2 regions of the Nocardiopsis sediminis genome follow, and region 1 is predicted to be linked to the other one. Evidence: riboswitches for the same ligand, from Rfam matches in the RefSeq annotation. Region 1 holds a riboswitch; the other holds the start of a gene.
What was found. Region 1 has a riboswitch for glycine ahead of gcvT (glycine cleavage system aminomethyltransferase GcvT). Riboswitches for the same ligand answer to the same signal wherever they lie in the genome.
Positions count from the first base shown of each region.

Region 2: linked by a shared signal. The riboswitch ahead of gcvP (aminomethyl-transferring glycine dehydrogenase) and the one ahead of gcvT (glycine cleavage system aminomethyltransferase GcvT) in region 1 are both predicted to bind glycine.

Region 1 is NZ_JBHSBH010000015.1:1,065,679-1,070,353, reverse strand. It holds gene glyA (serine hydroxymethyltransferase) at 1-693, opposite strand, end outside; gene gcvH (glycine cleavage system protein GcvH) at 698-1,078, opposite strand; gene gcvT (glycine cleavage system aminomethyltransferase GcvT) at 1,244-2,368, opposite strand; glycine riboswitch at 2,424-2,530, opposite strand; gene ACFOVU_RS27250 (3-deoxy-7-phosphoheptulonate synthase) at 2,700-3,755, opposite strand; gene ACFOVU_RS27245 (AMP-binding protein) at 3,841-4,675, opposite strand, start outside.
Region 2 is NZ_JBHSBH010000007.1:361,786-366,460, forward strand. It holds gene gcvP (aminomethyl-transferring glycine dehydrogenase) at 1-2,589, opposite strand, end outside; glycine riboswitch at 2,694-2,783, opposite strand; gene ACFOVU_RS10675 (MerR family transcriptional regulator) at 2,931-3,533, opposite strand; gene ACFOVU_RS10680 (polysaccharide lyase family protein) at 3,869-4,675, opposite strand, start outside.

The DNA.
Region 1 (4,675 bases):
GGTGGTGGTGGTGATGTCGGCGAAGGGCACCGGGTTGGGGTGCAGCCCGGCCGCGACGAGCCCCGCGAAGTGCGCCATGTCGACCATGAGCAGCGCGTCGACGCTGTCGGCGATCTTGCGGAACCGCGCGAAGTCGAGCTGGCGCGGGTAGGCCGACCAGCCGGCCACGACCATCTTGGGCCGGTGCTCCTGGGCCAGCGCCTCGACTTCGTCGTAGTCGACGGTGCCGTCCTCGTCGCGCACGTGGTAGGCGACGGCGTTGAGGATCTTGCCGGAGTAGTTGATCCGCATGCCGTGGGTGAGGTGGCCGCCGTGGGCGAGGTCGAGCCCGAGGATGGTGTCGCCGGGCTTGAGCAGCGCGAAGTAGACGGCGGTGTTGGCCTGGGCGCCGGAGTGCGGCTGCACGTTGGCGTGCTCGGCGCCGAACAGCTCCTTGGCGCGGTCGATCGCGAGCTGCTCGACGACGTCGACGTACTCGCAGCCGCCGTAGTACCGGCGGCCCGGGTAGCCCTCGGCGTACTTGTTGGTCAGGACGGTGCCCTGCGCCTCCAGTACCGCCCGGGGGGCGAAGTTCTCGGAGGCGATCATCTCCAGGGTGTCGCGCTGCCGGCTCAGCTCCTGGCCGACCGCGGTCGCGACCTCGGGGTCGAGTTCGGCGAGGGACTGGTCGAGGAGGTGGTTCTCAGACGCCATGTGCTTAACCTTCGCCTTCGGTCAGCTGGGTGTACTGCTCCGGGGTGAGCAGGTCGGACGGTTCCCCGGCGATCTCGACCTTGAAGAGCCAGCCGCGCCCGAAGGGGTCGGCCCCGATGACCTCGGGGTCGGCGACCGCGTCGGCGTTGACCTCGACGACCTCCCCGTTGACCGGGGCGTAGAGGTCGCTGACCGACTTGGTCGACTCCACCTCGCCGCAGGGCTCACCCGCCGTGACGGTGGTGCCGGACTCCGGCGGCTCGACGAAGACGATGTCGCCCAGGGATTCGGCGGCGAACGAGGTGATGCCCACGGTGGCGATGCCATCGCTGATGGACACCCACTCGTGTTCCTTCGTGTACTCCAGCTCCGCGGGGACGCTCAATTCAACTCTCCTGGAGGTGTTCCTGTATCCGGCACGGCGCGACCTGGGGCGCCGCCCTGACCTGCCGATGTGTGGGGGCCGCGGCCGCCCACCCGCCGGATTCTCCCGGATGGGCGGGGCGCCCGCATCCGCCGGGCCGCGTCAACGTGACGGGCCCGCGGAAAGTCACGACTTCCGTGTGTAGAAGGGCAGCTCGACGACGTCGACCGCCTCGCTGCGGCCCCGGACGTCGACCACGAACCCGTCGGCGGAGGTGTCCACGCCGGGGTCGATGTAGGCCATGGCGATGGGCCGCCCCAGGGTGGGCGACGGAGCCCCGCTGGTGGTGGCCCCCACACGCCGGCCGTCGAGCAGGACGTCGTTGCCCTTGCGCAGGGGGCGGCGGCCGCGGGCGACCAGCCCGATGAGCCGGTTCTCCGGTCCGGACTCGGCGGCCTTGGCCAGCGCGGCGCGTCCGACGAAGTCGCCGGGCTTGTCGAACTTCACGACCCGCCCCAGCCCGGCGTCGAACGGGGTGGTGTCGGCGGTCAGCTCGTTGCCGTACAGCGGCATGCCCGCCTCGAGCCGCAGGGTGTCGCGCGCCGACAGCCCGGCCGGCACCAGGCCGCGCGGCTCGCCGGCGGCGAGCAGGGCCGCCCAGATCTCGGGGGCGTCGCCGCCCGGCCGGATGAAGATCTCGAAGCCGTCCTCGCCGGTGTAGCCGGTGCGGGCGAGCAGCACCGGGTGCCCGGCGACGGTGTGCGCGTAGCCGGCGTAGTAGCGGATCTGCGACAGGTCGGCGTCGGTGAGCGGCGCGAGGATGGCCGCGGCTTCGGGCCCCTGGATCGCGATGAGCGCGTACTCGGCGGAGCGGTCCTCGACCCGGGCGTCGAACCCGGCGGCGCGCTCGGACAGCGCGGCGGACACGGTGCCGGCGTTGGCGGCGTTGGCGACCACCAGGAAGTCGTCGTCGGCCAGCCGGTAGACGATGAGGTCGTCGAGCACCCCGCCGTCGTCGGCGGTGATCATGGTGTAGCGGGCGCGGCCCATGGCGACCTTGGACAGGTGCCCGACGAGCGCGTGGTCGAGCAGGTCGGCGGCCTGGGGCCCGGTGATGTGGATCTCGCCCATGTGGGAGAGGTCGAACAGCCCGGCGCGCTCGCGCACGGCCGTGTGCTCGGCGCGCTCGCCGGTGTAGCGCAGCGGCATGAGCCAGCCGGCGAAGTCGACGAGGGTCGCGCCGAGCGCCGCGTGGACATCGTGGAGCGGTGTCCTGCGGAGGTCTGCGGGGTCGTGGCCAGGCGCTGTCATCGGCACTCCCGAGAGGATGGGCGTCGTTTCGGCACAAGCGCGAAATGCACTGTCATCCTCCCCCTCTGTCATGGGTGCCTGAGAGCTTCGCCGCGCCCGGGGGCGTGATCGGCTTGCACCTTCGGCGAGGGGCATGGGCCCCTGCTTTCCAGAGTGGTCTCGCCCGCACGGTCCGGCGCGCCTGAGAGGTTCTCTGGGGAGGGTTTGCTCCTTCGGCGGCCCGCACCGGCTGTGCGGGCACTCTCCCGTACGGGTTCGGCGACCGCGACCAGCCTAGCAGCGCGGACGCGCCCGGCCCAGTGCGGGCCGGGCGCGCGGGGCCGGCGCGGGATCAGGACGTGCGGCGCTTGCGCACGGCCTCGGCCAGGCGGGCCAGGACATCGGCGGTGGTGTCCCAGCCCATGCAGGCGTCGGTGATGGAGGTGCCGTAGGCGAGGTCGGCGGGGTCGCCGAGCTTCTGGGCGCCCTCCTCGATGAAGCTCTCCAGCATGACGCCGGTGATGCCGCGCTGCCCGGCGGCGATCTGCGCGGCGATCGCGTCGGCGACGCCCGGCTGGCGGGTGTGGTCCTTGCCGCTGTTGGCGTGGCTGGCGTCGATCATCACCCGCCGGGGCAGCCCGGCGCGCTCGATGGTGCCCAGTGCTCCCGCCACGCTGTCGGCGTCGAAGTTGGGGCCCGAGCGCCCGCCGCGCAGGATCACGTGGCAGTCGGGGTTGCCGGAGGTCACCACGACCGACCCCGCGCCCGCCAGGTCGACCCCGAAGAACGTGTGCGAGGCGGCGGAGGCGCCGCAGGCGTCGACCGCGACCTGGACGTCGCCGTCGGTGCCGTTCTTGAAGCCCACCGGCATGCTCAGCCCGCTGCCGAGCTGGCGGTGCACCTGGCTCTCGGTCGTGCGCGCCCCGATGGCGCCCCAGGTGACCGCGTCGGCGATGTACTGCGGGGTGATCGGGTCCAGGAACTCGGTGCCCGAGGGCACCCCCAGCGACCCGATGTCCAGCAGCAGCTTGCGGGCGGTGCGCAGCCCCCGGTGGACGTCGTGGCTCTCGTCGAGGCCGGGGTCGTTGATCAGCCCCTTCCAGCCCAGGGTGGTGCGCGGCTTCTCGAAGTAGACGCGCATCACGATGCACAGGTCATCGTTGAGCGAGGGGATCAGCGCCTTGAGCCGGTGGGCGTAGTCGAGCGCCGCATCGGGGTCGTGCACGGAGCACGGCCCCACGATGACCAGCAGCCGGTCGTCGGTGCCGTCGAGGACCCGCTTGACCTCGGTGCGCGCGTCCTCGACCAGGCCGGTGCGCTCCGGCCCCATCGGCAGTTCGGCGAGGATGTCCCGTGGCGCGACCAGCGGCTGGTAGTCGACGACCCGTGTGTCATTGGTGCTCGGCATGCGTTCCCATCCTTGTGCGACGGCCCAGTGCGACGGCCCAATGAGCACCCTAACGCCCCCGGAACTGGGCGGACGCCCTTGGGGTTCAGGCCTCCCCCTCCTCCTTGAGACCGGGGAAGTCCTCCTCCCGGTATTCCTGCTCGCTGCGCGTCGCGTCGCGGCGGGCCTCCTCGGCGTCGCGCAGCTGGACGCGGCGGATCTTGCCGGAGACGGTCTTGGGCAGCTCGGCGAACTCCACCCGGCGGACGCGCTTGTAGGAGGCCAGGTGCGTGCGGCAGTAGCCGAGGATCGACCGGGCGACGTCGGGGCCGGGCGCCACCCCCTCCACCAGCGTGACGTAGGCCTTGGGCACCGCCAGCCGCACCGGGTCGGGTGCGGGCACGACGGCCGCCTCGGCGACCGCCTCGTGCCCGATCAGCACGCTCTCCAGCTCGAAGGGGGAGATCCGGTAGTCCGACGCCTTGAAGACGTCGTCGCTGCGCCCGATGTAGGTGATGTAGCCGTCGGCGTCGCGGGAGGCGACGTCGCCGGTGTGGTAGCGCCCGTTGCGCATCACCTCGGCGGTGCGGGCGTCGTCGTCGAGGTAGCCGGTCATCAGGCCCACCGGCGGGTCGGCGAGGTCGAGGCAGATCTCGCCCTGGTCGGAGAGCTCGCCGGTGACCGGGTCCTCCAGGACCACGGCGAAGCCCGGCATCGGGCGGCCCATCGACCCGGGCCGGACCTCCTGCCCGGGTCCGTTGCCGACCTGGACGGTGGTCTCGGTCTGCCCGAAGCCGTCGCGCACGGTCAGCCCCCAGGCGTCGCGCACGCGGTCGACGACCTCGGGGTTGAGCGGTTCGCCGGCGGCGACGGCCTCGCGGATGGGGACGTGCCAGCGTCCCAGGTCGGCCTGGATGAGCATCCGCCACACCGTCGGCGGG
Region 2 (4,675 bases), on a different contig from region 1:
GCTCTCGGTCGGCTCCACCATGAGCGTCCCCGCGACCGGGAACGACATGGTCGGCGCGTGGAACCCGTAGTCGATGAGCCGCTTGGCGACGTCCTCGTTGGTGATGCCGGTCTTCTTGGTCAGCGCCCGCAGGTCGATGATGCACTCGTGGGCGACCAGGCCGCCCTCGCCGGTGTAGAGCACCGGGTAGTGCGGTTCCAGCCGCTTGGCGACGTAGTTGGCCACGAGCACGGCCGCCTCGGTGGCGGCGCGCAGGCCGTCGCCGCCCATCATCCGGATGTAGGCCCAGGAGATCGGCAGGATCCCCGCCGAGCCGAACGGGGCGGCCGAGACCGGCCCCACCCCGGTGTAGGGCCCGGCGTCGGGCTGGCCGGGGTGGTTGGGCAGGAACCCGGCCAGGTGCGCGCGCACCGCGACCGGGCCCACGCCCGGCCCGCCGCCGCCGTGGGGGATGCAGAAGGTCTTGTGCAGGTTGAGGTGGCTGACGTCGGCGCCGAACTCGCCCGGCTTGGCCCAGCCCAGCAGCGCGTTCAGGTTGGCGCCGTCGACGTAGACCTGGCCCCCGGCCTCGTGCACCAGGCGGCAGACCTCGGTGATGGTGTCCTCGTAGACCCCGTGGGTGGAGGGGTAGGTCACCATGATCGCGGAGACCCGGCCCTCGTGCTTGGCGATCTTGGCGCGCAGGTCGCCGAGGTCGATGTTGCCGCCGTCGTCGCAGGCCACGACCGCGACCCGCATCCCCGCCATCACCGCGCTGGCGGCGTTGGTGCCGTGCGCGGAGCTGGGGATCAGGCAGACGTCGCGCTCGATGTCGCCGCGCCTGCGGTGGTAGCCGCGGATGGCCAGCAGCCCGGCCAGCTCGCCTTGCGATCCGGCGTTGGGCTGGAGCGACACCGCGTCGTAGCCGGTGACCTCGGCGAGCCACTTCTCCAGGTCGCGCACGAGCGCGACACTGCCCGCCGCCTGGTCCAGCGGCGCCAGCGGGTGCAGCCCGGCGAACTCCGGCCAGGTGATGGACTCCATCTCCGCCGTGGCGTTGAGCTTCATGGTGCACGAGCCCAGCGGGATCATGGACCGGTCCAGCGCGAGGTCCTTGTCGGCCAGGCGGCGCATGTAGCGCAGCAGCGAGGTCTCGCTGCGGTGGGTGGTGAACACCGGGTGGTCGAGGTAGTCGACGTCGCGGCGCAGCGCATCGGGCAGCGTGGCGCCGCGCTCGGCCGCCCCCGGGCGGGTCGCGCCCTCGGTGCCGCCGAAGGCGGCCAGCACCAGCCCGATGTGGGCGGAGGTGGTGGCCTCGTCGCAGGAGATGCCGACCGTGTCGTCGTCGACCCGCAGCACGTTGACCCCGCGCCGGCGCGCCTCCCCGACGACGGAGGCCGCCCGGCCGCGCACCCGCACGCGCACCGTGTCGAAGAACTCCTCGTGCAGCACCTCCAGGCCGCGGGCGCGCAGGCCGTCGGCGAGCCGGGCGGTGTGCCCGTGTACCCGCTCGGCGATCGCGCGCAGGCCGTGCGGCCCGTGGTAGACCGCGTACATCCCGGCCATGACCGCCAGCAGCACCTGGGCGGTGCAGATGTTGCTGGTGGCCTTCTCGCGGCGGATGTGCTGTTCACGCGTCTGGAGGGCGAGCCGGTAGGCGGGCCGGCCCGCGTTGTCCACCGACACCCCCACCAGCCGGCCCGGGAGCTGGCGCTGGAGCCCTTCGCGCACCGACATGTAGCCGGCGTGGGGGCCGCCGAACCCCATGGGCACGCCGAAGCGCTGGGTGGAGCCCACGGCGATGTCGGCGCCCAGGTCGCCCGGGCTGCGCAGCAGGGTCAGGGCGAGGATGTCGGCGGCGACCACGGCCAGCGCGCCCCGCTCGTGCGCGGCCTCGATGACGGCGCGCGGGTCGCGGACGGCGCCGGTGGCCGCGGGGTACTGCACCAGGACGCCGAACGCGTCGGCGTCGGGCAGCCCGGCGGAGAGGTCGGCCACCACGATGTCGATGCCCAGCGGCTCGGCGCGGGTGCGCAGCACCGCCAGGGTCTGGGGGAAGACGTCGGAGTCGACGACGAAGGCCGCGCCCTTCCCGCGCGAGGCGCGGCGGGCCAGCGTCATGGCCTCGGCCGCGGCGGTGGCCTCGTCGAGCAGCGAGGCGCCGGCGACCGGGAGCCCGGTGAGGTCGGCGACCATCGTCTGGAAGTTCAGCAGCGCTTCGAGGCGCCCCTGGGAGATCTCGGGCTGGTAGGGCGTGTAGGCCGTGTACCAGGCGGGGTTCTCCAGGATGTTGCGCAGGATCACCGGCGGGGTGATGGTGTCGTAGTACCCCTGGCCGATCATCGAGGTGAGCACCTGGTTGCGGTCGGCCAGCGCGCGCAGTTCGGCGAGGGCGCCGGTCTCGTCGGCGGCCTCGGGCAGCCGCAGCGGGGCGGAGCCGCCGGGGGCGGAGAGGATGGACGCGGGCAGGGCCGCTGTCATCAGCTCGGCCGTGGACGCAAAGCCCACGGTCGCCAGCATCTGCTCCAGCTCCGACGGGTCGGGCCCGATGTGCCGGTCGGCGAACCTGCGCGCGGGTTCGGTTCCGGGACGTCTGGGCTGCTCCGGCATGGAGACCTCCTCGCATGGGCCGAAATTCTCGGCTGCTCTTGGTCTCCCCCTCTGTCACGCACGGTCGCGGCGCGGAAGCGACGCGCCCACCGTTCCAGAGTGGCCTTCTCCACGCGGTCCCTGGTGCCTGAGAGGTTACTGGGGAGTATTGCCCCGTCGGCGCCCCGCTAAGGGGTCTCTCCCGCGTGGTATCGGCGGCCGGTTCTGATTTTCGGTCACTGCATTGTCCACGGGCCGCCGCGCCCCGGCGTGGCCGGGGTGGGTTCCCGGCCGTGCAAGTGCGGCGTCCTCACCGAACGGTACTGGATGGATCCACCCATTCGGCGCAGAGGAGGCGCAGGTCACCCGGTCTTGCGTTCGCGGCGGCGCCGGGCGAGCTCGTCGGCGGGGTGGGAGTCGGCGGGCAGCGGCTCGGCCAGGCGCTCGCCGGGGAAATCGCTCAGCGCCCCTTCGAGTTCGCGCCACACGCGGCCCAGCGCGATACCGAACACGCCCTGGCCGCCCTGGAGGAGGTCGACCACCTCGCCCGGGGAGGTGCACTCGTAGACGCTGACGCCGTCGCTCATGAGGGTGATCTGGGCGAGGTCGGCGGTGCCGCGGCACCGGAGGTGGTCGATCGCCGTGCGGATCTGCTGGAGCGAGATCCCGGTGTCGAGCAGCCGTTTGACGACCTTGAGCACCAGGATGTCGCGGAAGCTGTACAGCGGCGCCGCACCGCTGCCGTCGTCAGGGATGACACTGGGGCGCACCAGGTTCGTGCGGGCCCAGTAGTCGAGCTGGCGGTAGGTGATTCCGGCGGCCGCACATGCCGTGGGGCCGCGATAACCGACGTCCATAGGCAGCGCCACCACGTCCTCTTCGCACAGCAGGCCCTGCTCTCCAGCTCGCCGTATAGCTGATCGCGTGAGAGCGGAGGTCTGTTGCTTGCCGCTAGTAACCGCCACGCCGAACCTCCGGCTCCTCGGCCCGCGGCGGTTTGACAGGGGGGTCGAAGGGTTGCGCCGCGGGTGCCTTCGACAATGAAGGTAAGCCGGTCGGATGGACAGCGTCAACGACACCCATCGGCGCGTCGTGGAACGTCTTCGACAGGTTTCCGGCCGCCGGGCCGCCCATCCGCAAGCCCCACGTCAGGGGCGGGTCGATCACCCTCGATTCCGGTTCTCGGACACGTCTCCCGGGCGTGTCGGCGGTCCGCGCGTGCGCGTTCCACGGTAAGCGATGACGGCGGTAGCGTCACCCGCCCGGGGGCGGGCGACGCTACCGGGGCGGGGGGCGCCGGTCAGGAGGGGCGGAACACCCCCACGGCGTCGTAGGCGTGCCAGGAGCCGTCACTCTTGGTGATGTCGAGCGTGTTCTGCCCGGCGCGGAAGAGCGCGGCGTCGAGGACCGGCTCGACGAACGACGGCACCAGCGCGGTACCGGGGACGGTGGCGTCGCCTTCGAGCGACCCGCGGGTGGCCCCGCGCCGGAAGGCGATCTCGCCCGCGGGGGCGTCGTTGACCGCCAGGCGGGCGGTGCCCGGGCGGCTCGCGTGGGTGTCGATGAGCCAGATCACCACGCCCAGGCCGGAGCCGGGCGCCTCCTCCAGGTCGAACCGCAGCCGGAAGGTGTGCTCGCGCTCGCCGCCCCACCCGTCCTCGGGCCCGGGGTGCAGGTAGCACCAGTCGGCGGCGGGGTCGCTGCTGCCATAGGTGAAGTCGACGCCGTCGGGGAAGGCGTCGCGGAACCGCGACTGCCCACGGGAGGGGGCCAGGGCCAGCTCCAGGCTCTTGGAGTCGAACTCCCCGACCGTGGCGATCGGTTCGCCGGCGACCACCAGCGATTCGGTGGAGGTGGCGCCGACCACGGCGGAGGGGCTGCTGCGCCGGCCCGAGGCGTCCACGGTGACGACCCGGTAGTAGCGCGTCTGCGCCTCGGGGCCGAGGGTGTCGTGGGTGATGCGGCCGTAGACGGTGGTGCCGATCAGGGTGTCGGGGGTGGTGGCGACGTCGCGCGTGGTCGCGGCGTGGACGGCGTAGTGGTCGACCAGCGGCTCCCAGGGGGCGTGCTCCCAGGTGACGTCGATGGCGCCGATGCGGCCGCCCGC